DNA from 4 places in the Streptomyces sp. NPDC045022 genome. Region 3 is predicted to be linked to each of the others. Evidence: riboswitches for the same ligand, from Rfam matches in the RefSeq annotation. Region 3 holds a riboswitch; each other region holds the start of a gene.
The links. A riboswitch is a leader RNA that binds a small molecule or an ion and turns the genes downstream of it on or off. The one in region 3 is predicted to bind cyclic di-AMP.
Positions count from the first base shown of each region.

Region 1 (6,913 bases), on a different contig from region 3:
GCCCCTCCGGAGAGGTTCGGCGCGCCCGCCGGCTCGGGCAGCTGCGGCAGGTCGACCACGTTGATCCGCAGCAGGCGGCCCGCCGAGGTCACCGCGCCGATCTCGCCGCGCGCGGTCGCCGGGACCGCCGAGACGATCACATCGTGCTTGACGCGCTTCGCGTCGGCCGCATCCGGGAACGGCTCGTCGGTCGCCGTACGGGCCAGCAGACCCGTCGAGGACAGCAGCACCCGGCACGGGTCGTCGGCCACCTGCAGCGGCACGGCGGCCACCGCGGCACCCGCGGACTCCAGCAGGACCGTACGCCGGTCGGTGCCGAACTTCTTGGCGACCGCGGCCAGTTCGGCCGAGACCAGCTTGCGCAGCTCCGCGTCCGAGTCCAGGATCCGGGTCAGCTCCTCGATCTCCGCGGTGAGCTTGTCCTTCTCCGCCTCCAGCTCGATGCGGTCGTACTTGGTGAGCCGGCGCAGCGGCGTGTCGAGGATGTACTGCGTCTGCACCTCGCTCAGCGAGAAGCGCTCGATCAGGCGCTCCTTGGCCTGCGCGGAGTTCTCACTGGACCGGATCAGCCGGATGACCTCGTCGATGTCGACCAGCGCGGTCAGCAGACCGTCGACCAGGTGCAGCCGGTCGCGCTTCTTGCCGCGGCGGAACTCGCTGCGGCGGCGGACCACGTCGAAGCGGTGGTCGAGGTAGACCTCCAGCAGCTCCTTCAGGCCCAGGGTGAGCGGCTGGCCGTCGACCAGAGCCACGTTGTTGATGCCGAAGGACTCCTCCATCGGCGTCAGCTTGTACAACTGCTCCAGGACCGCCTCGGGCACGAAACCGTTCTTGATCTCGATGACCAGGCGCAGACCGTGCGCGCGGTCGGTGAGGTCCTTGACGTCGGCGATGCCCTGGATCCGCTTCGCGTTGACCAGGTCCTTGATCTTCGCGATGACCTTCTCGGGGCCGACCGTGAACGGCAGTTCCGTCACCACCAGGCCCTTGCGGCGGGCGGTCACGGCCTCCACCGACACCGTCGCGCGCATCTTGAAGGTGCCGCGGCCGGTCGCGTACGCGTCCCGGATGCCGTCCAGGCCGACGATCCGGCCGCCGGTGGGCAGGTCCGGGCCCGGGACGTGCTTCATCAGCGCGTCCAGGTCGGCGTTCGGGTACTTGATCAGGTGGCGGGCGGCGGCGATGACCTCGCGCAGATTGTGCGGAGCCATGTTGGTCGCCATGCCGACCGCGATGCCCGAGGCGCCGTTGACCAGCAGGTTCGGGAAGGCGGCCGGCAGCGCGACCGGCTCCTGCTCCTGGCCGTCGTAGTTGGGTGCGAAGTCGACCGTGTCCTCGTCGATCGACTCGGTCATCAGGCTCGTCGCCTCGGCCATCCGGCACTCGGTGTACCGCATGGCGGCCGGCGGGTCGTCGTTGCCCAGCGAGCCGAAGTTGCCATGGCCGTCGACCAGGGGCACGCGCATGGAGAAGGGCTGCGCCATGCGCACCAGGGCGTCGTAGATCGACGCGTCGCCGTGCGGGTGCAGCTTGCCCATGACCTCGCCGACGACCCGCGCGCACTTCACATAGCCGCGCTCGGGGCGCAGGCCCATCTCGTTCATCTGGTAGACGATCCGGCGGTGCACCGGCTTGAGGCCGTCACGGGCGTCCGGCAGTGCGCGCGAGTAGATGACCGAGTAGGCGTACTCGAGGTAGGAGCCACGCATCTCGTCCACGACGTCGATGTCGAGGATCCTCTCCTCGAACGAATCGTCGGGCGGCGGGGTCTTCGTGCTGCGGCGGGCCATCGCTGCCTGGCTCCTTGCTGAAGCTGTGAGGATCTGACGCGGACCATTGTGGACCGAGGCACCGACAACCCGTGCCGCGACCCGGTCCCCCCGGCTCCGACCGGCACCGCGGGACGCGCTCGCTCGCGCCCCGCCGCACGCCTGGCGCGGGCTTTGCGATCCGCTGTGGGCGTACGTCCCGCGGGAACTTCGCCGGGGCCCCGCACGCTTTGCATACAGTGGCAGGAACGGCAGGAAAACCGCGGTTTCGACGACCGCCTCCGCTCGCGAAGGGACGTACATGCCCATGGGTCACACGACCACAGCCGAGGCAGGCTCCGGGGGCCTGACAGCGACCGAGCACCGCCTGGCCAACGGTCTGCGCGTGGTGCTCTCCGAGGACCACCTGACCCCCGTGGCGGCGGTCTGCCTCTGGTACGACGTCGGCTCCCGCCACGAGGTCAAGGGACGCACCGGTCTGGCTCACCTTTTCGAGCACCTGATGTTCCAGGGCTCGGGGCAGGTCAGCGGCAACGGCCACTTCGAGCTGGTGCAGGGCGCCGGCGGCTCGCTCAACGGCACCACCAGCTTCGAGCGGACCAACTACTTCGAGACCATGCCGGCCCACCAGCTGGAGCTCGCCCTCTGGCTGGAGGCCGACCGCATGGGCTCGCTGCTCGCCGCCCTGGACGACGAGTCCATGGAGAACCAGCGGGACGTCGTCAAGAACGAGCGCCGCCAGCGCTACGACAACGTGCCCTACGGCACCGCCTTCGAGAAGCTGACCGCCCTGTCGTACCCGGCCGGCCACCCGTACCACCACACGCCGATCGGCTCGATGGCGGACCTGGACGCGGCCACCCTGGAGGACGCGCGCCAGTTCTTCCGCACCTACTACGCGCCGAACAACGCGGTGCTCTCCGTGGTCGGCGACATCGACCCCGCGCAGACCCTCGCCTGGGTCGAGAAGTACTTCGGGTCGATCCCGTCCCACGACGGCAAGCCACAGCCCCGCGACGGCTCCCTGCCGGAGATCATCGGCGAGCAGCTGCGCGAGGTCGTCGTCGAGGAGGTCCCGGCGCGCGCCCTGATGGCCGCCTACCGGCTGCCGCACGACGGCACGCGCGAGGCGGACGCGGCCGACCTGGCCCTGACCGTCCTCGGTGGTGGAGAGTCCTCCCGCCTGTACAACCGGCTGGTGCGCCGCGACCGTACGGCCGTCGCGGCCGGTTTCGGTCTGCTGCGTCTGGCCGGCGCGCCCTCGCTGGGCTGGCTGGACGTGAAGACCTCCGGTGACGTCGAGGTGCCGGTCATCGAGGCCGCCATCGACGAGGAGCTGGCCCGGTTCGCCGCCGAGGGCCCCACGCCCGAGGAGATGGAGCGAGCCCAGGCCCAGTTGGAACGCGAGTGGCTGGACCGGCTCGGCACGGTCGCCGGCCGCGCCGACGAACTGTGCCGGTACGCCGTGCTGTTCGGCGACCCGCAGCTCGCCCTCACCGCCGTCCAGCGGGTCCTGGAGGTGACCGCCGAGGAGGTCCAGGAGGTCGCCAAGGCCCGCCTGCGGCCCGACAACCGCGCGGTCCTCGTCTACGAGCCGAAGTCCCCGGAGGCCGTCGAGGACGCCGACATCCCGGAGGACCCCGAGCGGGAAGCGACCGTAGAGGCCGGCAACGAGAACGAGGAGACGGCCAAGTGACCGAGCTCGCCGCAATGGACTTCCACCCCCAGCCGCAGCCGGGCGAGGCCAGGCCGTGGGCGTTCCCGGCCCCCGAGCGCGGCACGCTCGACAACGGCCTGACGGTGCTGCGCTGCCACCGCCCCGGCCAGCAGGTCGTCGCCGTCGAGGTGCTGCTGGACGCGCCCCTGGACGCCGAGCCGGCCGGCCTGGACGGCGTCGCGACGATCATGGCGCGGGCCTTCTCCGAAGGCACCGACAAGCACTCCGCCGAGGAGTTCGCCGCCGAGCTGGAGCGCGCGGGCGCCACGCTGGACTCGCACGCCGACCACCCCGGCGTCCGGCTCAGCCTGGAGGTTCCGGCCTCCCGCCTGGCCAAGGGCCTGGGCCTGCTCGCCGACGCCCTGCGCGCCCCGGCCTTCGCCGAGAGCGAGGTCGAGCGGCTGGTCCGCAACCGCCTGGACGAGATCCCGCACGAGCTGGCCAGCCCCGCCCGCCGGGCGGCCAAGGAACTCTCCAAGGAGCTGTTCCCGGCGGCCTCGCGCATGTCCCGTCCCCGCCAGGGGACCGAGGAGACCGTCGAGAAGATCGACGCGGGGGCCGTACGCGGCTTCTACGACCGGTATGTGCGCCCGGCCACGGCCACCGCGGTCGTGGTCGGCGACCTCACCGGCGTCGACCTGGACGCGCTGCTCGGGGACACCCTGGGCGCGTGGACCGGCACCCGGGGCGAGCCCCGGCCCGTGCCGCCGGTGACCGCCGACGACACCGGGCGCGTGGTCATCGTGGACCGGCCCGGAGCCGTCCAGACGCAGCTGCTCATCGGCCGGGTCGGCCCGGACCGGCACGACCGCGTCTGGCCCGCCCAGGTGCTCGGCACCTACTGCCTCGGCGGCACTCTCACCTCCCGCCTGGACCGCGTCCTGCGCGAGGAGAAGGGCTACACCTACGGCGTGCGTTCCTTCGGGCAGGTCCTGAGGTCCGCCCCGGACGGCACCGGTGCCTCGATGCTCGCCATCAGCGGTTCCGTGGACACCCCCAACACCGGCCCCGCGCTGGACGACCTGTGGAAGGTGCTGCGCACCCTCGCGGCGGAGGGCCTGACCGACGCCGAGCGGGACGTCGCCGTGCAGAACCTCGTCGGTGTGGCGCCGCTGAAGTACGAGACCGCGGCGGCCGTCGCGAGCACCCTGGCCGACCAGGTGGAGCAGCATCTGCCCGACGACTTCCAGGCGACGCTGTACCAGCAGCTGGCCGCGACGGGCACGGTGGAGGCCACCGCGGCCGTCGTCAACGCCTTCCCGGTGGACCGGCTGGTGACCGTCCTCGTCGGTGACGCGGCCCGGATCAAGGCGCCGGTCGAGGCGCTGGGCATCGGCGAAGTCACCGTCGTCGCCGCGGAGTAGCGGCACGCGCGCGTGGGGCCCTGCCGACTCACGGGTCGGCAGGGCCCTCTGTTGTTCCACTCGCTTCCCCAGATGCCCGATTTGGGACGGAGGTTGCCTGTCTGACCTGTGGGATGCGCTACAAAAACCCGGATTCGTTTGAGGATTGAAAGCAAGCTTTCGTAGCGTCGTCCGGGCTGTTCGTCAGGCAGTGCGCCGCACCCGCGGCACCGGGCAGCCATCGCCGAGTCCCCGTACGGCGCGAGCCAGGGGAGCCGGGGACCCACCGTCCCCTGGGGTGAATCGGGCGCCCGCGCGAGAGCGAGGGGGTCCGTAGGAGACCTTCCTGCTCCGAACCCGTCAGCTAACCCGGTAGGCGAGAAGGAAGGAAAGGACCAGCCACTTCATGGCGTTCATGTGCGCCACCGGGAAGCACCGCAAGCCCGGCCGGGTCAAGCGGACCACCGCTCAGGCGGCCGGTATCGCGGCCCTCACCACCACCGGTGTCATCGGCACCCTCGCCGCATCCCCGGCGCTCGCCGCCGAGAACTCCGTGGAACAGACCGGTCTCACACCCGTCATCGCCGCGAGCGACGACGTGGCCGAGCAGATCGACGAGCAGGCCGCCGCCCAGAAGCAGGCCGCCCAGCAGCAGGCGGCCGAGGAGGCCGCGGCCAAGGCGGCAGCCGAGAAGGTCAAGCAGGAGCGCGAGGCCCACGCCCGCGCCGCCCGAGAGGCCGAGCGCAAGCGCCTGAACGCCTTCGTCGCCCCGATCGCGCACTCCTACGTCTCCACCGGCTACCAGGCCAGCAGCTCCCTGTGGTCCTCGGGCTCGCACACCGGCATCGACTTCCACGCGGCCAGCGGCACGACCGTCCACGCGGTCGGCTCCGGCACCGTGGTCTCCACCGGCTGGGGCGGCGCGTACGGCAACCAGATCGTGATCCGGATGGCCGACGGCATGTACACCCAGTACGGCCACCTGTCGTCCATCGGTGTCACCGTGGGCCAGCGGGTCGTCCCGGGCCAGCAGATCGGCCTGTCCGGCGCGACCGGCAACGTCACCGGCCCGCACCTCCACTTCGAGGCCCGTACGACTCCCGACTACGGCTCCGACATCGACCCCGTCGCCTACCTCCGCAAGCACGGCGTCAACGTCTGACCCTCCGTCGCACGGCACGCGAGGCCCCGGCTCCACCGAGCCGGGGCTTTCGTCGTTTTTCGCAGTGTCCGCCCAGTCCGCTGTCCAAAAAATATCCATGGATTCCGGCCCGCCGTCGGAAATTCCGGTTCATTGGAATAGAGTCACGGAACACACGTCCATCGTCGACGTTTCACGGGGATTAAGGCGGAGGTCGGGCATGCGTATTCCGGCGCACTCGGTGTGCACGGCGATCCGGGACGACATCGTCGCGGGTGTCTACGGTCGCGGCAGCCGCCTCACCGAGGAAGTCCTGGCCCGCCGCTACGGCGTCTCGCGCGTCCCCGTCCGCGAGGCCCTGCGCACGCTGGAGGCGGAGGGCTTCGTGGTCACCCGCCGGCACGCTGGCGCGTGCGTGGCCGAACCTACCGAGCAGGAGGCCGCCGACCTGCTGGAGATGCGCATGCTCCTGGAACCGCTCGGGGCCGCGCGGGCCGCACAGCGGCGCACGGAGGCCCATCTCAAGGTGTTGCGCGGTCTGGTCCGGCTGGGTCAGGAGCGGGCCAGGAGGGGCAGCAGCGAGGATCTGCGCTCGCTGGGCGGCTGGTTCCACGAGACGCTCGCCCAGTCCTCCGGCAGCCCCTCGCTGACCTCCATGTTGACCCAGCTGCGCCACAAGATCGCCTGGATGTATGTGGTGGAGGCGCCGCCGAGCCCGCTGGAGTCCTGGGCGGAGCACGGCGCGATCGTGGACGCGGTGGCACGGGGCGACGGTGAGCGGGCGCGGGCGGTCACGGCGCTGCACACCGAGCGCACCACGGCCGCGCACCGCCTTCGCTTTTCCGGGGCCGCGCAGCGTGTGAGGACTTCGCAACATGCCGTAAACACGTCGGGCCGGCGGCATTAACACGGACGTCGTATACAAAGAAGAGTTATTCTGCGG
Region 1 is NZ_JBWKIR010000002.1:494,309-501,221, reverse strand. Features, by position in the region: gene AC07C1_RS05510 (DNA gyrase/topoisomerase IV subunit A) at 1-1,790, opposite strand, end outside; gene AC07C1_RS05505 (M16 family metallopeptidase) at 2,071-3,465, shown strand; gene AC07C1_RS05500 (M16 family metallopeptidase) at 3,462-4,850, shown strand; cyclic di-AMP (ydaO/yuaA leader) riboswitch at 5,062-5,222, shown strand; gene AC07C1_RS05495 (M23 family metallopeptidase) at 5,236-5,991, shown strand; gene AC07C1_RS05490 (GntR family transcriptional regulator) at 6,191-6,877, shown strand.
Region 1: another riboswitch for cyclic di-AMP. It lies ahead of AC07C1_RS05495 (M23 family metallopeptidase); the one in region 3 lies ahead of AC07C1_RS33245 (M23 family metallopeptidase).

Region 2 (6,913 bases), on a different contig from region 3:
TCGACCAGCAGGCCACCGCCACGTTCGAGCAGGTCGGCGACGCGCAGGCGACCGCGGCCTTCGCGCAGTCGGCGTACCGGGAAACCGCGTGCGAGGAACAGCACGGCGACGAGGACGAGTCGACCACCACCGGTGAACTGCCCGTGACGCACGGCCTGCTGGACGGGCAGGAAGAAGTCACCCCGGCCCCGGTGACCCGCGCGGGCTCGCGCAGCGCGGCGCGTTCCCGGCGTCGTACGCCCGCCAAGCGCTCAGCGCTGCTCACCGTCGCGGTGCCCTCGGCCTGTGTGATGGGGGTGGCCGGGATCGCCGCGGCCTCGGTCGGTGCCCTGGCCGACGACTCCCATGACGCCACCGCCACCGCCTCCGCTTCGGACGCGCACGGGGTGCAGCCGTCGGTCGCCAACAGCAAGCTGGACACCCAGCTCAAGACCCTCTCCGCCGGGGCCGACGACTTCGCCGACCGGGCCAGCCGCACCCAGGAGCGGATCGACCTCAAGGCGCAGCAGGAGCTGGAGAAGAAGAAGGCCGCGGCGGAGGCCGCGCTCAAGGAGCGGCTGCGCCCCAAGTTCGTGCTGCCGGTCGCGCAGAGAGGGCTCAGCGCCTACTTCGGCCAGGCGGGCGTGAACTGGATGTCGGTGCACACCGGCATCGACTTCCCCGTCTCCTACGGCACCACGGTGATGGCGGCCACCGACGGCACCGTCACCACCAAGTGGAACAGTGCCTACGGCAACATGCTGATCGTGACGGCGAAGGACGGCACGGAGACCTGGTACTGCCACCTGTCCAGCTACCGCGTGGCCTCCGGTACGACCGTCAAGGCCGGCGAGCCGGTCGCCTACTCCGGCAACTCCGGCAACTCCACCGGTCCGCACCTGCACTTCGAGGTACGGCCGGCGGCCGGGGCGGCCATAGACCCCCTGCCGTGGCTGCGCAGCCACGGGCTGGACCCGACCTGAGCCACTGCCGGTACGGGCCCCGCCGGACCGGCGGGGCTCACTTCGTCTAGAGCTTCTCCACCGGCGCGTACCGCAACAGCAGCCGCTTCGGCTTGGTGTCACCGAAGTCGATCGTCGCCTCCGTGTTCGCGCCGGTGCCCTTCACCCCGACGACCGTGCCGAGCCCGAACTGGTCGTGGGTGACGCGGTCCCCGACGGCCAGCGCGACCACCGGCTTCTCCGCGGTGCGCCGCGTGGCGAACCCGGATGCGCCCGACGCCGAGGAGCGCGAGCGGCTCGAGGACAGCGAGGCCGCGATTCCCGAGGCCGGGCCGGAGGAGAACGGCGCCGACGCACCCGTCCGCTTCCACTCCATATGGGCGGCCGGGATCTCCTCCAGGAAGCGGGAGGGCGGGTTGTACGACGGCTGGCCCCAGGCGCTGCGCATCGTCGACCGCGTCAGGTACAGCCGCTCCCGGGCGCGTGTGATGCCGACGTACGCCAGGCGCCGCTCCTCCTCCAGCTCCTTGGTCTGGCCGAGGGCGCGCATGTGGGGGAAGACGCCGTCCTCCATGCCGGTCAGGAACACGACCGGGAACTCCAGGCCCTTGGCGGTGTGCAGGGTCATCAGCGTGATGACACCGTCGCCGTCCTCCTCGTCGGGGATCTGGTCGGAGTCGGCGACCAGGGCGACCTGCTCCAGGAAGTCGGCCAGGGTGCCGGTCTCACCTTCACCGCGTTCCTGCTCGAACTCCAGGGCGACGGCCGCGAGTTCCTGGAGGTTCTCGATGCGGGTCTCGTCCTGCGGGTCGGTCGAGGCCTGCAACTCGGCCAGATAGCCGGTGCGCTCGAGCACCGCCTCCAGGACGGTCGCCGGTCCCGCGCCGGACTCGACGATCGTGCGCAGGTCCTCCATCAGCGCGTTGAACCGCTTGACCGCGTTGGTGGAGCGCGCGGCCATGCCGTACGCCTCGTCGACCCGCTTGAGCGCCTGGGGGAAGCTGATCTTCTCGCGCTGGGAGAGGGCGTCGATCATCGCCTCCGCACGCTCGCCGATGCCCCGCTTGGGCACGTTGAGGATGCGGCGCAGCGGCACCGAGTCCTCGGGGTTCGCGAGGACGCGCAGGTAGGCGAGGACGTCCCGGACTTCCTTGCGCTCGTAGAAGCGGACGCCGCCGACGACCTTGTAGGGCAGGCCGACGCGGATGAAGATCTCTTCGAAGACACGGGACTGGGCGTTGGTGCGGTAGAAGACGGCGACGTCCCCGGCCTTCGCCTCGCCCGTGTCCGTGAGGCGGTCTATCTCGTCGGCGACGAACTGGGCCTCGTCGTGCTCGGTGTCGGCGACGTAGCCGGTGATCCGCGCGCCGTGGCCCGCGTTGGTCCACAGGTTCTTCGGGCGGCGGGACTCGTTGCGCTCGATGACCGCGTTGGCGGCGGACAGAATGGTCTGCGTGGAGCGGTAGTTCTGCTCCAGCAGGATCGTCGTCGCGTTCGGGTAGTCCTCCTCGAACTGGAGGATGTTGCGGATCGTCGCGCCGCGGAAAGCGTAGATCGACTGGTCCGCGTCACCCACCACGCAGAGTTCGGCGGGCGGGAGGTCGTACTCGCCGGGCGGGGTGTCGACGTCCTCGGCGGCGCGCTCGCCGGTGCCGACCAGTTCGCGCACGAGCGCGTACTGCGCGTGGTTGGTGTCCTGGTACTCGTCGACCAGGACGTGCCGGAAGCGGCGGCGGTAGTGCTCGGCGACGTCCGGGAAGGCACGCAGCAGGTTGACCGTCGTCATGATCAGGTCGTCGAAGTCGAGCGCGTTCGCCTCGCGCAGCCGCGACTGGTAGAGCGCATAGGCCTGGGCGAGGGTCTTCTCGAAGCCGTCGGTGGCCTGGGCGGCGAAGTCCTCCTCGTCGATCAGCTCGTTCTTCAGGTTGCTGATCTTGGCGCTGAAGGACTTGGGCGGGAACCGCTTGGGGTCGAGGTCCAGGTCGCGGCAGACCAGGGCCATCAGGCGCTTGCTGTCGGCGGCGTCGTAGATCGAGAAGGACGAGGTGAAGCCGAGCTTCTTCGACTCGCGCCGGAGGATCCGGACACACGCGCTGTGGAAGGTCATCACCCACATCGCGTTGGCGCGCGGGCCGACGAGCTGCTCGACGCGCTCCTTCATCTCGCCCGCGGCCTTGTTGGTGAAGGTGATCGCGAGGATCTGGCCCGGGTGTACGTTCCGCTCGGCGAGCAGGTGGGCGATGCGGTGGGTGAGCACGCGCGTCTTGCCGGAGCCGGCGCCGGCGACGATGAGCAGCGGGGAGCCGGCGTGCACCACCGCGGCGCGCTGGTTGTCGTTCAGCCCCTCCAGGAGTGCCGCCGCGTCGATCGCCGGGCGGGGGGCGCCGTCGCGGTAGTAGGCGTCCCGGTCCGGCGGCACGTCGAACTTCCCGCCGAACAGATCGTCCGGAAGCGCGTCCGGAGCGTGATCGTCCTCGGGCGGTGGCGGGGGTTCCTCCTCGTGCCCGCGAGGGGGCTGGAGGTCCGCCAGGAAGCTGTCGTCAAAAAGGCTGCTCATCGCTCTACGAGTCTAGGGCTCCCCACCGACAACCGGTCGCGGTCCCCGGAACACGGACGTCTCGGGTGGGGTCCGCATGGGGTGCGGTCCCGGAGTGGGATCCTCGCCCCACCTGCCCCCTTTTCCCCTCACGCTGAGGAAGCACCTGGTCACGCCCACATGAAACCTGCATCAGGTCACAGAAATGTATCGGACATACTGCGCACCAACCTTCACAAGAGACACACGAGTTGGTTAGGTTTCCGTCAGGCCGCACGACCCCTCTCCGGCGAACGTCGCCGGGCCGCGCGGCCTCCGCCGAGTCCGGTGCGCCCCCCACGGTGCCCGGAGCCGGGGACCCACCGATCCTGGGGTGAATCGGCCGACTCCCGCCCGGGACGACGCCGTAGGGCAACCCTTCCGAAGCACGCGCCCGAACCCGACAGCTAACCCGGTAGGCGGCACGTTGGAAGGAGTCGCCTCCCTTGGCGTCGCACCGCAAGCCGCGCCCCGGCGGCACCCGTGGACCGGGCCTGCGCGGCCCCGCCCTCGCCACCGCCGCATTCACCTCCGTGGCCGTCCTGACCCAGACGGCCGAGGCCGCCGCCGACGACGGCAGGCCGAGCCTGGAGGAGATCGAGAAGAAGATCGACGAGTTCTACCGCCAGGCCGACTCGGCGCCGGAGGAGGAACCGGCGGCCGCCCGGCGGCCGCACGGCGAGGACCCACGTCAGGAGGGCGCCCGGCGCGCGAGCCGGCTCGCCAAGGCCCGGGAGGGGCTGGTTCCGTTCGCGGCCACCCCGGACACGGCCGCCTCTCTCCTCTCGGAGTATCCGCAGGACCACTTCGCCCAGAGCAGGGTGATGAACCGGTTGGCCTCGCGCGTGAAGGACGCGGCCGAGCGGGGCAAGACCACCAGGAGCCCGGAGGCGCCGGCGTCCTCGCACTACGACGTGAAGGCCGCGAAGGCCACCGTCCAGCACAAGCTCGCCACCGCGCGCGAGCTGCTGTCCCGGCTCACGGCCCAGCAGGGCGCGCGGCCGGCCGGGCTCGGCCGACGGCGCCTGGAGGAGCCCGGTCCACGGGCCTACGGATCCCCGGGCCCGCGGCAGGAAACCAAGGCCGAGAAGGCGATCGCCTTCGCCCGGGCCCAGATCGGCAAGCCGTACGTGAGCGGTGCCAGCGGGCCCGGCTCGTACGACTCCTCCGGCCTCACCCAGGCCGCGTGGAAGGCCGCCGGCGTCACCCTCCCGCGTACCGCCCAGGCCCAGGCCGCCGCGGGCAGCCCGGTCCCCGTCACCGAGGCGCGCGCCGGTGACCTGGTCTTCTTCCACGACGACAGCAGCCATGTCGGCCTCTGCACGGGCGACGGGATGATGATCCACGCCCCGGAACCCGGCGCGTACGTCCGCGAGGAATCCGTGGACCGCGGTGGCGAATCGATCATCCACAGCGTGGTGCGGCCGGCCTGAGCGCGCCTCACGTGGTCGGGCCTACGCGCGCGTACCGGCGGGTCCGCTCCACGCGCGCGTACCGGCGGTTTGCGTTCCACGCGCGCGTGCCCGGCCCGGCTGGGTGCGCGCGGCTGCCTGGCATCGGGCGCATGCCCGGCATCTCAGGTCTGCGCGCGTGGTGGGCGGGGCGGCCTCCCGCGTCCGGGGCCGCCGTGATTGGCGGCCGGCATCCTGTCGGTTGGTCTGCAGCTGGCCGGCGACGAGACGGTCTCGCGGGTGGCGCCGGCGATGGCCGGCGTCGCCTGGGTGGCGCTGGGCGCCGACTTCGTCCTGCGGACCTCGTCTGCTATCTCGGGCTTATCTCGCTGGCGGCCGAGGCGGCCCGGGCCGCGGCCCGGTTACGACGTGCTTGGTGGGCGACGGTGTTCCCGATGGGAATGACGGCGGCGGCGAGGCTGTCCGTCGCGGCCACCGTGGACGTCCCGTGGCTCAAGGGGCCGGGACGGGTGCTGGTGTGGGTGGCGGTGGCGGCGTGGCTCGCGGCCGCCACCGGTGCGGTGCTCGCGGCCCGTGCCGGCGACCACGTGGACCGACCGTCAGGTCCACAGCACGGCGATGAAGATGTTCGCCGTCGTCAGCAGGCCGACCAGCCCGAAGAGCCGCTTGTCGACCCGCTCCTCGTCGCGCTTCACGTAGACCAGGCCGAGGATCACGATCAGCAGGGCCAGCTTCACGCCGATCTTGATGTTGTTGACATGGTGGTCGTCGGCCTGGTTGAGGCCGACCAGGGCCACGCCGGTGACGAGCATGGTCAGTGCGCCGTGCAGCATGCCGGGGACGAACCGGGCCGTGCCCTGCCCCATGGCCTTCATCTGGGTGAGGAAACCGCCGAGCAGTGCGGCGATGCCGATGATGTGCAGGCCGACGAAGAGATGGATGAGTAGGTCCATGGAGCCGGAGCCTAACGAGGGCGTTCTCGTCTTCCGTGACCGGGCCCGACGCCGATGTCCCAGCGGTCCGTCCGCGAGGCCGTGGATCTTGCATATATGCGACCCATAGCAGCCCACATCTCCGAGCTGTCCCGCTTTTGGCGCTTCGGTCAGCACGCTCCGTGAAGACGACGACTCAGCCCGGGCAACACGGTCACATCCGGTCACACCTTGGTCCGTCGAGGCCAGTTTCGTACACCGCGTTACCCACTCGTCACAGACCGGCCTAGCGTCCTCCCCCAGGTGACCGGCTTCCCACCGCCGCCCGGGCCAGGGGCGGCAGTCGGCCACCTCCGCCGAGAAAGGCCCGGCGGTGGCCCGCTCCCCCTGTGCGGGCCACCGCCGGGCGCACCGACCGCTCGGTCGCACGAGTCCTACGAAAGGACGTGACGGTCCAGGTGGCAGCGCACCGCAAGCCCCGGCAAGGCCCGCTCAGTGGCCATACGGCCCGGACGGCCGCCACTCTCGCCCTGGCGGGTGTGGCCACCGCGGCGGGCTTCGACGGGACGGGACACGCCGAGCCACAGCTGACGCCGGCGCAGGCGAAGGACAGAGTCGACAAGTTGTACCAGGACGCGGAGGCCGCCACCGAGAAGTACAACGGGGCGAAGGAGAGAGCCGAAACGGCCCAGCGGCGGGTGACCGCGCTGCAGGACCAGGCCGCCCGCAAGCAGCAGAAGCTCAACTCGGCCCGCGACGCACTGGGTTCCATCGCGGCGGCCCAGTACCGCGACGGCGGCATCGACCCGGCCTGGCAACTGGCCCTGTCCAGCGACCCCGACCAGTACCTGGACGGCGCCGCGTTCGCGGAGCGGGCGGGCGACCGGCAGGCCGCCGCCGTGTCACGGGTGCGCGAACAGCTGCGGGAGATCGAGCGGTTGCGCGGCGCCGCACGCATCGAGCTGACCTCCCTGCGCTCCCGGCAGGCGGAGCTGAAACGGCAGAAGAAGACCATCACCGGAAAGCTCGACGAGGCGCGGCGGCTGCTGGCGC
Region 2 is NZ_JBWKIR010000020.1:11,978-18,890, reverse strand. Features, by position in the region: gene AC07C1_RS29120 (M23 family metallopeptidase) at 1-962, shown strand, start outside; gene pcrA (DNA helicase PcrA) at 1,009-3,498, opposite strand; cyclic di-AMP (ydaO/yuaA leader) riboswitch at 3,784-3,954, shown strand; gene AC07C1_RS29110 (C40 family peptidase) at 3,963-4,949, shown strand; gene AC07C1_RS29105 (hypothetical protein) at 5,528-5,881, opposite strand; gene AC07C1_RS29100 (C40 family peptidase) at 6,319-6,913, shown strand, end outside.
Region 2: another riboswitch for cyclic di-AMP. It lies ahead of AC07C1_RS29110 (C40 family peptidase); the one in region 3 lies ahead of AC07C1_RS33245 (M23 family metallopeptidase).

Region 3 (6,913 bases):
GCCTTCACCGCCTTCGGAGGCGCCATGTCCGACCTCCCACCGAACAGGTCCGGCCGCACCCCGGGCAGCGGGATGCCGATCCGGCGCGCGCCTTCACCAGCGAGCGGATACGGCCACGCGCGCGTGCCGCGGCCGAGGCCGACGTCAAGACGGCTTCCATCACCCCCTGGAGCTGGAGACCGCCGTCCGGCAGCCGCCGGGGAGGAATCGGCTTCACCTGATCACCGTCCCCGAGGAGACCCCATGACCGCCCCCGCCCCCCTGATGTCACTCGTCTGGACCGATCACGTCACCGGCCGCCAGGGCTTCCTGGTCGTGGACCGGCTGGTGCGGGGCGTGGCCAGCGGCGGGCTGCGGATGCGTCCCGGCTGCACGCTGGAGGAGGTGGCGGGGCTCGCCCGCGGCATGACGATGAAGGAGGCCCTGCACTACAACCCCGAGGGCCGCTACATCCCGCTCGGCGGCGCCAAGGGCGGTCTCGACTGCGACCCGCGGGCGCCGGAGGCGTACGGGCTGCTGGTGCGCTACCTGCGCGCCGTGCGGCCGTACATCGAGAGCCTCTGGGCCACCGGCGAGGACCTCGGCCTGACCCAGGACCTGGTGGACCGCGCCGCGGCCGAGGCGGGCCTGGTCTCCTCCATCCAGGCGGTGTACCCGCTGCTGGACGACGAGACCGCGGCCCGCAAGCGGCTCGCGGACGCCTTCGCGGTCGAGGTGGACGGCATCGGCCTGGGCGAGCTGGTCGGCGGTTGCGGAGTCGCCGAGTCGGTGCTCGCGGCCCTGGACCGGGCGTCGGTGCCGTACCCGGGCACCCGGGTCGCCGTGCAGGGCCTCGGCACGATGGGCGGAGCCACCGCGCGCTTCCTCGCGCGCGCGGGCCTGACCGTGGTGGCGGTCGCCGACATCAAGGGCACGATCGTCAACCCGGCTGGGCTCGACGTCGAGGCGCTGCTGGCCGCGCGGGACGCCTACGGCACCGTCGACCGGCGCGTGCTGCGCTCCGGCGACCGCGAACCGACCGGCGACGCCTGGCTGTGCGCCGAGGCGGAGGTGCTGGTTCCGGCGGCCGTGTCGTACGCGATCGACGCGGCCGACCAGGAGGGGATCGGCGCCCGCTGGATCGTCGAGGCCGCCAACATGCCCGTGCTGCCGGAGGCGGAGGCGCTGCTGGCCGCGCGGGGCGTGACGGTACTGCCCGACGTGGTGGTCAACTCCGGGACGAACGCCTGGTGGTGGTGGACCCTGTTCGGTGACATCGGTGCCGATGCCGACGAGGCGTTCGCGCACCTCCGGCGCTCGATGCGCGCCCTGGTCGACCTGATGCTCGACCGCGCGGAGGCCGACGGTACGACCCCGCGCGCGGCCGCCCACGCCCTGGTGACCGACCGGCTGCCGATGATCGCGGAACGCTTCGATCGGTACCGGTGACGGACCCGGGTGAGTCTCCTGCGGGCACGTCGTGGTGGTCGTGCCGCCCGCGCCGACACGGCCCACGGTGGCCGGGGTCCCAGCGGGCCGTCGCCCGGGCGGGTCGGGCGGCCGTCCGTGGTCGGGCGTCCGCCGCTTCACCTACTGACTGAATGATGAGTCAGTAGTGCGGTAGCGCGGGGCCGGTCGCACCAGGGCGTCACGCGCTCGTCGGCGCATGTCCGGGCGGCTGTGTAGGGTGACGGCGTGGCGAGAGTGCGGTTGAGCGTGGCCGAGCGGCGGGAGGAACTGCTGCGGGCCGCCATCGAGCAGATCGAGGCGCGGGGCGTGGCGGCGGTCAGGATCGCCGACGTGGCCGCGGCGCTCGGCGTGAGCAACGCACTGGTGCTGTACCACTTCTCGACCAAGGAGAAGCTGGTCGCCGACGCGTTCGCGTACGCGGCCGAGGGCGATCTCACGCATCTGCGCAAGCTGCTGGGCCGCCGGACGTCCGCGCTGCGCCGGCTGCGGGCGGCGGTGCGCTGGTACGCGCCCACCGGCCAGGCCAAGGGCTGGCGGCTGTGGATCGAGGGCTGGGCCGTGGCCCTGCGGGAGCCCGCTCTGCGGGAGGTCACCCGGGAACTCGACAGGCAGTGGAAGGCCGCGCTCGCCGAAGTCATCGCCGAGGGTGTGGCGGCGGGCGAGTTCGCGTGCGCCGACCCGGCCGGTGCCGCGCTGCGGCTGACGGCGCTGCTGGACGGCCTGGCCGTACAGCTGACGTCGTACCCGGGCGCCGTGCCGCGGGCCCGGGCGCAGGAATGGGCCGACGAGGCCCTCGCCCGAGAGCTGGGGCTGGACCGGAAGGCCCTGACCGAACGGGAGCGGTGAGCGCTCCGCACGCGTCGGACCTGATCACGCCCCCATCGGCCGACCGAACGATTCAGCCGTTGCTCGGGTTCCTACCGGAAAGGGGCCTGAACTACCCGTCGGAGCCCGGCTCGGTGCGCCGGCCGGATGCGGTCGTGCCCCGGACCGCCGGGTACGCGGTCCGGGGCGGGGCCGGTGGCCTCAGGCCACCGAGGCGATCCGCGACTTGATGTCGTCCGGCGACAGGGTGCCCTTCGCCGTCACATGGTCACCGGAGGACTCGCCGCGCAGCCGCCGGCCGATCCACGGGACGAGGAACTCGCGGGCCCACTGGACGTCGTCGCGGCGGACCTCCAGGGTGCCCCGGGGCGGCAGCGGCGGCCACGGCTGCTCCGGGTCGGCCGGGACGTCGAGGCCGAGGACCTGCCCGGCCCGCAGCGCCACGCGCGTGTGCCCCTCGGGCGAGAGATGGAGCCGGTCGCTGTCCCAGGCCCGGCGGTCCTGCACGGACCTGAGGGACCACAGGTCGAGCACGGGACAGCCGTACCGGTCGGCGATCGCGCGGACGTGTCCGTTGTACGTGGCGATCTTGCCGCGCAGGTGCTTGAGCACCGGAACGCCCCGTGTGTCGAAGCCGGTCGTCACCATCACCGTGCCCGCGACCTCGGCCAGCCGGGCCACGGCCCGCTCGAACCGCTCGGCCACCTCGTCCGGGTCGGTGCCGGGGCGGATGATGTCGTTGCCGCCGGCACAGAAGGAGACCAGGTCCGGGGCCAGTCCGGCGGCCGTGGGGACCTGGTCGGCCACGATCTGGTCCAGCAGCTTCCCGCGCACGGCGAGGTTGGTGTACTGGAAGTCGCCCTCGGGACGCCGGTCGGCGAGGAGAACCGCGAACCGGTCGGCCCAGCCCACGAAGGCCCCGTCCGGGCCGGGGTCGCCGACGCCCTCGGTGAAGCTGTCCCCCACCGCCACGTACGACCCGATCACTGATCTGTTGTCATTCTTCGAATCGTCTGCCACGTCGGACCATGATTCACCTTCGGATGTGACTTGCGCGACCGTAAGCCGGAGTTGACGAACGGTGAGATGAGACACCCTTAAATAATTTGCGAATCAGGAATAGGCCTGCCGTCAGACATGTTGCGGCCGAAGCCCAGCGGGCGTGCCGTTGTTCCACACCGAAGGCCGGACCCGGGGATCGTGGGTCCGGCCTTCGGAGGCGTGTCAGGCAGGCGGTTCGGGGCGGGGCGGTCCTCAGCCGACGGCGACGCCGTGCTGGCGGAGGTAACCGAGCGGGTCGATGTCGGAGCCGTAGTCCGGCGTCGTGCGGATCTCGAAGTGCAGGTGCGGGCCGGTCACGTTGCCGGTGGCGCCGGACAGGCCGATCTGCCGGCCCGCGGTCACGGTCTGGCCGGCCGAGACGGAGAGCTGCGACAGGTGGGCGTACTGGGCGTAGTAGCCGTCGTCGAGCTTGATGACGACCTGGTTGCCGTAGGCGCCGCCCCAGCCGGCCGAGACGACCGTGCCCGCGCCGACGGCCTTCAGGGAAGTGCCGGTTGGGACGACGAAGTCGACGCCGGTGTGGTAGCCGCTGGACCACATGCTGCCGGCCACGTGGTAGCCGGTGCCGACGGTGGCGCCGGTCACCGGGAGGGTGAAGCCGGTGGCGGCGGCCGTCGAGGCGGTGGCATCCGACGACTTGGCCGCCGGGGCGGCCTGCGTCCGGGAGGACTGCGAGGCGGCCGAGTGCTGCGCCTTGGTCGAGGAGTCCCGCGGGGCGGCGGACTCGGTGCGGGTCTGCGCGGCCTTCTTGCCGAGCGTGAGCTCGAGGCCCGGGTGGATCAGCGCCGGGTCGGCGCCGACGGCCTGCCGGTTGTCGTCGTAGAGCTGGTGCCAGCCGCCGCTGACGTGCTGCTGGTCGGCGATCGCCGAGAGGCAGTCGCCGGACTTCACCGTGTAGGTGCGCACCGTCGAATCCGGCTGAGCGGCGGCCTTCTTCACCGTGGCCGGAAGCGACTGCACGGCCTTTCCGGAGACGGACTGCGCCGGGGTGGCGGCCTGCGCCTGGGTGACCCCGATGAGCGGCAGGGCCAGCGCGGCGCCACCGGTCCCGGCGACGGCGATGGAGCGGGAAAAACGCGGGGTCTTGGGACGTCGGTGCTTACCCTTCGCGGGCATGGCGCATTCCTCTCCGACGCCTGCGAGGTCAGCTGTCGGGTTCGGGCTGGAGCTGCCCGGTCGCGCGGCGCGCGGCTTCACCCCTAGCCTGTCGCGGAGACCGGACAGGCAGTGGTACCTGGTGGGTCCCCCGCTCCTGCCGAACACGGGTCAAGTGTGTGGGGACTCCGGGCGACGGCAGGATTCGGCGTTCCGTCCGGATTGGTGGCGAACGTAAGCGAGCAGGACGCACGGAAACAAGCAGCCGGTTCCCCCCGTTGGCGTTTCCGAAGATCGAAAGCGGACCAGCGCGGTCACCCTCCGTGAATTCCCGCCCCACGCACCCTACGATTCCCCTCTTCCACACCAGAATTACGTGAACATGACGCGCGACGCTCGGTCACCGATATGACGCTCCTCACGCGCCATGCCACCACAGCCCCTCATTCCACAGCGAGTTGGAATGAAGCCGCCAATACGGACAGAAAGCTCAGATGCGACGCAGACGGAAAATCGTCGCATCCAGGTCGCCCTTCAGCCCGGTGTGCAGCCCGTGGTGCAGCAGGACGGCCCCTCGATGCACTTCGCCCGTTTCGCGGCATTCATACGATGCCGTCGGGTCGATTCCACGCAGCCGCACCGCCGGCACCGGCTCGCCGTAGCTCTGCGCCTGCAGCCAGGCCAGGACCACCGTCTCGCCCGCGAGGACGTACTGGACGGCACTCAGGCCGCCCGCCGGAGGCCGCAACCGGTACAGCTCGCCGCGCTGGACGACCGGGCGGATCTCCTTGTACAGCTCCACCCACCGCCGGGCCTCGGCCAGCTCCTCCCCGCTCCACTCCGCGAGGTCACCGCCGACACCGAGGACGCCGGCCATGGCGCTGACGAAGCGGAACCGCAGCGGGCTGACCCGGCCGTTGAGCTGCGTGTTCGGGCTGTCGGTGACCCAGGCGGCCATGACCCGGGCGGGGTGGATCTGGGTGAAGCCGTGCTGGATGGCGAGCCGATCCAGCGGGTCGGTGTTGTCGGAGGTCCACACCTGGTCGGTGCGGCTCATCACCCCGAGGTCGATCCGGCCGCCACCGCCCGAGCAGGATTCGAAGGCGACCCCGGGGTGCGCCGCGCGCAGCCGGTCCAGCAGGGCGTACAGGGCCCGGACGTGGTCGGCCCACAGGCGCTGCGGGTACGGCTCACCGGGCCAGCCGGCGTCGGTGAAGCAGCGGTTGAAGTCCCACTTCACATAGTCGATCGGGGCGCTGGAGAGCAGTGCGTCCAGCTGCTCCCACAGATACTCCCGGACGTCCTCGCGGGCGAGGTTGAGAACGAGCTGGTTGCGTAGTTCCGTCCGCTTCCGTCCCGGTTGGTACTGCACCCAGTCGGGGTGGGCGCGGTAGAGGTCGCTGTCCGGGTTGACCATCTCGGGCTCGACCCAGATGCCGAACTGCATGCTGAGGCCGTGCACCTGGTCCGCGAGCGGCTTGAGGCCGTGCGGGAACCGGTCGGGGTTGGGCGTCCAGTCGCCGAGTCCCGCCCGGTCGCTGGTACGTGCGCCGAACCAGCCGTCGTCCACCACGAACAGTTCGACGCCGATCTCGGCGGCGCGCCGGGCGAGGGCGGCCTGCTGCTCCGCGGAGATGTCGAAGTTCGTCGCCTCCCAGGAGTTGAAGAGAACGGGCCGGTCCCGCTCCGCGTCCGGGATGACGTACGCGCGCTGATAGGCGTGCCAGGTACGGCTGGCGCCGCCGAAGCCGCCGTCGCTCCACAGCCCCGCGAAGACAGGGGTGGTGTACGACTCCCCCGGCGGCAGGAGCAGCAGGCCCGAGTCGTCGTAGCCGGCGCCGCCGGTGATCTGCACGCGCGCGTCCGGGAGTTGGGCGACGGCGATGCGCCAGGAGCCGGACCAGCCGAGCGCGCAGCCGTAGACCTCGCCGCGCTCCTCGGTGGCGTCGGTGTCGAGCGCCACCCAGGGCAGGTGCTGATGGCCGGTGTGGCCGCGGCGGCTGCCGATGACCTTCTCGCCGTAGGTGAGGGGAGCGGCGGTGAGCCGGGACTCGGCGGCCCAGCGGCCGTGCAGCTGGGACAGCCGCCAGCCCTCGCGGTCGGGCAGGGTCCAGGTGGCGGCGTCGGCCCGCAGCAGCTCCACGCGCGCGTGCCCGCCGTTGTCCACGGTCACCCAGCGCTCCATGACGTCCCCGCGCATCCGGTAGTGCAGGGTGATCGCCAGCCCGTCGTCGTGGAAGCGCAGCCGCAGTTCGTCGCCCTCCGCGTCGTACGCCTCGAAACTCCACTCCGTGCCGCGGCGCTCGTCGGTGCGCACGGACAGGGCGGGGCGGACGAAGCGGGGGCCGCCCTCGACCGGGTACTCCTCGCGGCCGTCGAGCGGGGATTCGAAGGGCCAGTAGCCGGGCAGGGGGCTCACCGCCAGCGCCTCGGCGTCCGCGAGCCGGATCCGCGGGCCCCAGTGCAGGTGGAGCAGTTCGTC
Region 3 is NZ_JBWKIR010000026.1:86,458-93,370, forward strand. Features, by position in the region: gene AC07C1_RS33230 (Glu/Leu/Phe/Val dehydrogenase dimerization domain-containing protein) at 244-1,428, shown strand; gene AC07C1_RS33235 (TetR/AcrR family transcriptional regulator) at 1,675-2,295, shown strand; gene AC07C1_RS33240 (SGNH/GDSL hydrolase family protein) at 2,476-3,261, opposite strand; gene AC07C1_RS33245 (M23 family metallopeptidase) at 3,529-4,452, opposite strand; cyclic di-AMP (ydaO/yuaA leader) riboswitch at 4,455-4,619, opposite strand; gene AC07C1_RS33250 (alpha-galactosidase) at 4,922-6,913, opposite strand, start outside.

Region 4 (6,913 bases), on a different contig from region 3:
GCCGTATCCCTCGTACAACCCGTATCGCGGTTAGGCGGGGGCAGCCGGACACCGCCGGACCGCCGGGCACCGCCGCCCTCGTGGCTGATCGCCGCCTGCGGCGGAGAAGGGCCCGCCGCGGGCGGAACCGGCGGCTGGGGTCAGGCCGATGCCTCCGTCAGTTTCCTCAGGTCCTCGTCCGTCAGGCTCAGCCGCGCCACCGCGAGCAGGGCCGGGAGCTGGTCGACCGTTCGGGCCGAGGCGATGGGGGCCGTGATCGTCGGCTGGGCCGCGAGCCAGGCCAGGGCGACCGTGGCGACCGGGGCGTCGTGGGCGGCGGCGATCTCGTCCAGGGCCGCCAGGACTCGCCGGCCGCGCTCGGACTCGGCGTGCTTCGCGGCCCCGGTGGCGCGGGCGCTGTCGACGGTCGTACCGGGGCGGTACTTGCCGGTGAGGAAACCCGAGGCGAGGGCGTAGTAGGGCACGGCGGCGAGACCCTCACGGGCGGCCAGGTCCTGCAGCGGGCCCTCGTAGGTGTCGCGGGAGACCAGGTTGTAGTGCGGCTGGAGGGCTACGTAGCGGGCCAGGCCCTCGCGGTCGGAGAAGTCCAGGGAGGCCTGGAGACGTTCGGGGGTGATGTTGGACGCGGCGATGTGCCGGACCTTGCCGGCCCGCACCAGCTCGTCCAGCGCGCCGATGATCTCCTCGACCGGCACCTCGGGCTTGTCGAAGTGGGTGTAGTAGAGGTCGATGTGGTCGGTGCCCAGGCGGCGCAGGGACGCGTCGGCGGCGGCCTTGATGTTGGCGGCGGACAGGCCCTGGTACTCGGGGTGCTGGCTGACCTTGGTCGCGATGACGACGTCGTCGCGGTTGCCGCGGGCCTTGACCCACTTGCCGATGATCGTCTCGGACTCGCCGCCCTTGTTGCCCTCGATCCAGGCGCTGTAGCTGTCGGCGGTGTCGAGGAAGTTGCCGCCGGCGGCTGCGTAGGCGTCGAGGACGGCGAAGGAGGCCTCCTCGTCGGCGGTCCAGCCGAAGACGTTGCCGCCGAGGGAGAGCGGGAAGACCTCGAGGTCGGAGGAACCGATTTTGCGCAGAGAAGTCATGCTCTACGTCAACGCCGGCGACGGATGATCTCATTCCGCCGCCGGCGCCGAGTTCCCGCGAAGGGATGCCCCGCGGTTCTTCCGGAGGGCCGCGTCAGGGGGTGAGGCCCTTGTCCCGCAGCCACGGCATCGGGTCGGTACCGGTGGCCTGCCCGCCCGGGTGGAGCTCCAGGTGGAGGTGCGGGCCGGTGACATTGCCGGTGGCGCCGACGCGGCCGATGACCTCGCCGGTGGAGACCTTCTGGCCGACCGTGACGTTGATCGAGGACTGGTGGCAGAACCACAGCTCGGTGCCGTCGTCGAGGGTGAGGACCGTGCGGTAGCCGTAGGCGCCGGCCCAGCCGGCCTGGGTGATCGTGCCGCTGTGGATGGCCTTGATGAGGGTGCCCGTGGGCGCGGCGAAGTCGAGGCCGGTGTGGTAGCCGGAGGACCACATCGAGCCGGCCTGGCCGAACGTCGAGGTGATCGTGTACGAGGACGTCGGCAGCGTGTACTGCTTGGCCAGCTCGGCCAGCCGCTTCTCCGCGGCGGCCTTCCTGGCGGCGGCCTCCGCCTTCTCCTTGGCGGCGGCGGCCTTGGCGGCGGCGTCCTTCTCCGCCTTGGCGGCGGCGTCCGCGGCCTGCTTCTCGGTGGCGGCGAGCGCGGCGGCGGTGGCCTTGCCGTCGGCCTTGCTCTGCTGCTGCTCGGCCTGGGCCATGATCCGGTTGCGCAGGGCCTCGCCCGCGTCGGTGTGCTGCTCGGCGTCGGCGGAGGTCACGCCCACGTCGCTGAGCGCGGTGGTGGTGGCCTCGGGCGCCGGGGCGGAGTCGTCCTCGAAGAGCGAGCCGACGGAGGGCAGGTCCGGCAGGGAGATGGAGACCGGCGGCTTGCCGGTGTTGGCGCTGGCCATGCCGCCCGCGCCGACCGCGGCCATCACGCCGACGCCGAGGACGGTGGAGCTGCGGGCGAATCCGCCGCGCTGCTTGGCGACACGGTGCCGGCCGCGGACCGGGGCGACGGAGTCCTCGGTCGGGTTCCACTCCTCCCAGGGGCCCTCCTCGGCGCGGTAGGAGCCGTAACCGAAGGTCTCGGTGTCGGCTTTCGCCGGTATGAACGGGGCTTCTGGGGCAGGGCGGTTGGACGCCACGCGGGCGCGCTCCTTTCCTTCCTCCGCCTACCGGGTTAGCTGACGGGTTCGGAGCAGGAAGGTCTCCTACGCGCGTAAACCGGACGTGGACTCAGCGAGTTCACATCGGCATCCGCGTGATTCACCCCAAGGTGGTGGTTCCCCGGTTCCCTTGCGGGATTCGGCGCGTGCGCACGGAGCCGCCTCTGGTGACGGCTGGGACGACCGCGCTGCGTTATCGAACGTTAATAGACGCGCCAGGCACTTTCCAAGCCGTTCGACTTGATCATCAGCATTTCCGGACGGGAACCTATCCATCATGACCGCTGCAAATCGGACGAGTTGACCGAGGCTCAGGAGTCACAGAAGTTTTGATGGTGACTCAGATGGTATGCGGACGGCGGTCGCCCGGTCACCGTCGGTGAGGGCACTCATCGCTGAGGGCACTCAGGGCTGCCGTACGGCGAGCAGCGCCATGTCGTCCGTCATGCCGCCGCCGGAGTGCCGCCTGACCTCCTCGGCGAGCCGGGCGAGGAGCGTGCCGGGGTCGCGGAACGTGCGTCCGGCGAGCCGTCGTTCGGGTTGATAGAACCGGCCGTGGGCGTCCCGGGCCTCGGACAGGCCGTCGGTGTAGAGCAACAGGGTGGCCCCGCTGGGGAAGCCGGCCTCCAGCGTCCGGTCGGGCCATATGCCGAGGTCGCCCATGCCGAGCGGCAGCGCCGGCTCGTGCGCGGTCAGGGTGCGCAGGGTGCCGTCGGCGTGCAGCAGCAGCGGGGCCGGATGGCCCCGGTTGACGACGCGTACGACTCCCTCGCCGTGCGGGAGTTCGGCGAGGACGGCGGTGGTGAACCCCTCGAACGCGTCGATGCCGTCCCGCCGGGTGCCCTCGCGGGCCAGCGCCCGCTCCAGCCGCTCGGCGACCGCCTCCAGCGTGGCCTCCCGCTCGGCCGCCTCCCGGAACGCCCCGATCAGCACGGCGACGGCGGCGACCGCGCCCAGGCCCTTGCCGCGCACGTCGCCGACGACCAGCCGGACGCCGTACGGGCTGTCCTGCACCGCGTAGAGGTCGCCACCGATGAACGCGTCCTGGCGTGCCGCCTCGTAGCAGGCGGCGATCTCGAAGCCGCCGATCCGCGCCGCCGGCTCGGGCAGGACGGCCCGCTGGGCGGCCTCGGCGATCTCCCGGGCGGAGGCCAGGCGCCGGTCGCCGCGGCGGACCACCCGGTTGATGGCGACGGCCAGCAGGGCGACCGAGGCCACGGTCACCACGTCCGTGACGGTGGCCACGACCGGGTGGGCGCCGGCCTGGGCGTGCACCGCGTAGACGGCGGCGAGGGCCACGAGGCCGGTCAGGACGGTGGTGCTCAGCGCGGCCAGGGGCGCGGCGATCAGCGGGGCGGCGGTGAAGAACGGGACGGCGGTGAAGTCCTCGGGGGTGAGCAGGCCGTAGAGGACGCCGCCGGCGATGAGCAGGGCGGGCAGGGCGCGGGCCAGGGTGCGCGGGCTCGGGCGCCGGGTCCGGTGCGCCGGTGCGGGTGCGTCGCCGAGGCCCGGGTCGGGCACGGGGTCGCCGGGAAGCCGGCCACCCGCCCTGGCGTACGCGTTCTGCTCCACCTCACCAGGGCGCACCGCTTGTCTCCCACGTGTCCGACGTACGTCCAGGTTTGCGGGCACAGGGGCGGGGGGCGACCGCTGTGGACCGACCGGATGACCAGCTGTGACGTATGCCACTTGGGCTCCCCGGACGCGAATCCCGGTCATCCGGGGAAAACACTCAGGGCCGGAATCCATGTGCTGGATTCCGGCCCTGAGTCTTCAGTAGCGGGGACAGGATTTGAACCTGCGACCTCTGGGTTATGAGCCCAGCGAGCTACCGAGCTGCTCCACCCCGCGTCGTTGTGTCTCTACTGTACGCCACGCGCAGGTCGGATTGCACATCGGTTCCCGCGGGCCCTGCTCACGCGGCCCCCCGGGGGGCGCGGTCACCCCGGCAGGTGGGCGTTCGGGGCCTTGGCGAGCGCCTCGAACTCCGGGAGTACGACGACCTCGGCTCCCCCGTCGAGCAGCACCCCCGTGCCGTCGGCCGCCGCGACGAAGGTGTCCGGCTCCCGCCAGGCGGTGACCACCCGGCGTACCCCGGCCCGCAGGATCAGCTCGGCACAGGGCGCGGGACGGGAGGCGCGGCGGGCGCAGGGCTCCAGGCTGCTGTAGACCGTGGCCCCGGCCAGCCTCGGGTCGGCCCGGTCGATCTTGGCCAGCGCGGCCTCCTCCGCGTGGACCACCGGGTCGCCGCCCTCCCGGGAGTGGCCGCGGGCCAGTTCGGTGCCGTCGGCGGCGACCACGACCGCGCCGACGCTGAAGGCCGTCTCCGAGGGCGGACACAGGGCGGCGAGTTCGCAGGCGGCGCGCAGCCAGTGGCGGTCGGCGGCGGTGGGAGCCGGGCCGGCACCGGGGGCCGTGGGCTCGTAACGCATGAGGACGACGTCCTCAATGCGGCGGGTCTCGACCAGGCGCAGCCGGCCGCCCTGGTAGGCCCCGGGGCCGAACAGGCGCGGGGCCGCCGGGTCGCCGACGAAGAGGGGGGCGAGGACCAGCTGGAGTTCGTCGGCGAGGCCCTGCTGGAGGAGCTGGGTGTGCACCCGGCCGCCGCCCTCGACCATCAGGCGCCCGACTCCGCGTACGTCGTGCAGGTCCTCGAGCAGGGCCCGCCAGTCGAGGCCGGCGCCGAGCGGGACGACGTCGGCGGTGCCCCCGAGGAGGCTCGTGGCCCGTTCGGCGCCCTTGTCGGTCGTGTAGACGAGCTTCTCGCCACCGGTGTGCCAGAAGTTGGCCTCGGGGTCGAGGTCGCCGGTGGCGGTGACGGTCACCTTCAGCGGGTAGGCGGGCCTGCCCGCCGCCAGCCGGGCCGCGCGGCGCTCGGGGGAGTTGACCAGCAGGCGCGGGTTGTCGGCGCGGATCGTGCCGGCGCCGATGAGGATGGCGTCGACGGAGGCCCGTACGTCGTCGACCCGGTCGAAGTCGGCCGGGCCGGACAGCAGGAGCCGCTCGGGACCGGTGTCGTCCAGGAAGCCGTCGAGGGAGACGGCGGCGGACAGCAGCACGTACGGCAGGGGCATCGGCGCACTCCCTCGCGGCGGCCCGGTGGGCCCGCCAAGCTTTGGTTCAAGTTTTAAACAAACTTACACTGGCAGCATGACGACCCGCTGGCTCAGCCCCGAGGAGCAGCGCGCCTGGCGCGCCTATATCGCCGCCTCCCGGCTCCTGGAGGATGCGATCGACCGGCAACTCCAGCAGGAGGGCGGCATGCCCCACCTGTTCTACTCGGTGCTGGCCAACCTCTCCGAGGCGCCCGACCGGCGGCTGCGGATGACCGACCTCGCCGAGACACTGAAGGTCACCCGCAGCAGGCTGACGTACGTGGTGACCCGGCTGGAGCGGGACGGGCTGGTGCGCCGGGAGGACTGCCGCCGGGACAAGCGCAGCAGCCTCGCGGTGCTGACGGACGAGGGGATGGCCGTGCTGGAACGTACGGCACCCGGACACGTCGAGACGGTTCGCACCGGCCTGTTCGACCGGCTCACGCCGGAGCAGGTGGGACAGCTGGAGGAGATCTGCACGGGGATCGCGCGCGGGCTGCAGGGGGAGGAGACGGCGGGGGCGGTCACGGAGGACGTGCCGTGGCGGCGGCGGTCATCACCACCCCTCACTTGAGACGACTGCTTTAACTTTAAAGCATGGGGTAGTGTCCCGGTCCTGACATCTGCTTCAAATCTTAAGCAGAGGGTATGGCCCAGACTTCGGAGACCCGCATGCCCGACATCCCCGTCGCCACCCCGCGCGCCCGCGTCCGGGTACCGCTGCGCTTCCACGACGGTTACGGCGCCGACGCGGAACTCGTCACCTTCCACGGGCTCGCCGACGGCCAGGAGCATGTCGCGGTCGTCCTCGGCGAACCCGGCCCGGTGCCTCTGGTGCGCCTGCACTCCGAGTGCCTGACCGGCGACGTCTTCGGTTCCGCCCGCTGCGACTGCGGACCCCAGCTGCGCGAGGCGGTCGAGCGCATCGCCGAGCGCGGCGGCGTTCTGCTCTACCTCCGCCAGGAGGGCCGCGGCATCGGCCTCTACAACAAGCTCGACGCCTACGCCCTCCAGGACCAGGGCCTCGACACCTACGAGGCGAACGCCGCGCTCGGCCTCCCGGAGGACGCCCGCGACTACACCGCCGCCGCGCAGATGCTCGCCGCCCTCGGCATCGGTGAGCTGGATCTGCTGTCCAACAACCCCGACAAGGCCGAGCAGTTGCGCGCCCTGGGTGCCGTCGTCCGGGACCGGGTGCCGACCGGTGTCTTCACCACCACCCACAACGTCCGCTACCTGCGCGCGAAGGTCCTCCAGACCCAGCACACGCTGCCCCTGGCCCACCTGGACGCCCTGGCGGGACTGAGCGCGGGCTGAGCCGGGCGGGCCTGCCCATCGCGGACCTTGGCTGACCGCGTACCGCGGACCTTGGCGGACCCGCGTACCGCGGACCTTGGCGGACCCGCGTACCGCGGACCTTGGCGGACCCGCGTACCGCGGACCTTGGCGGACCCGCGTACCGCGGATCTGGGCGGGCCCGCGTACCGCGGACCTTCCGCCGCGAGGAGGCGGCCTGGGCCGCACTGCCGGCCCGTCTCGGACCGCGCCGGGTGGGCCGGCGCTGCCGGGCGTTCGGGGCCCACCGG
Region 4 is NZ_JBWKIR010000004.1:21,063-27,975, forward strand. Features, by position in the region: gene AC07C1_RS08715 (PrsW family intramembrane metalloprotease) at 1-34, shown strand, start outside; gene AC07C1_RS08720 (aldo/keto reductase) at 141-1,085, opposite strand; gene AC07C1_RS08725 (M23 family metallopeptidase) at 1,180-2,211, opposite strand; cyclic di-AMP (ydaO/yuaA leader) riboswitch at 2,221-2,387, opposite strand; gene AC07C1_RS08730 (PP2C family protein-serine/threonine phosphatase) at 2,638-3,819, opposite strand; tRNA gene AC07C1_RS08735 (tRNA-Met) at 4,010-4,083, opposite strand; gene AC07C1_RS08740 (dihydrofolate reductase family protein) at 4,173-5,306, opposite strand; gene AC07C1_RS08745 (MarR family winged helix-turn-helix transcriptional regulator) at 5,383-5,901, shown strand; gene AC07C1_RS08750 (GTP cyclohydrolase II) at 6,000-6,644, shown strand.
Region 4: another riboswitch for cyclic di-AMP. It lies ahead of AC07C1_RS08725 (M23 family metallopeptidase); the one in region 3 lies ahead of AC07C1_RS33245 (M23 family metallopeptidase).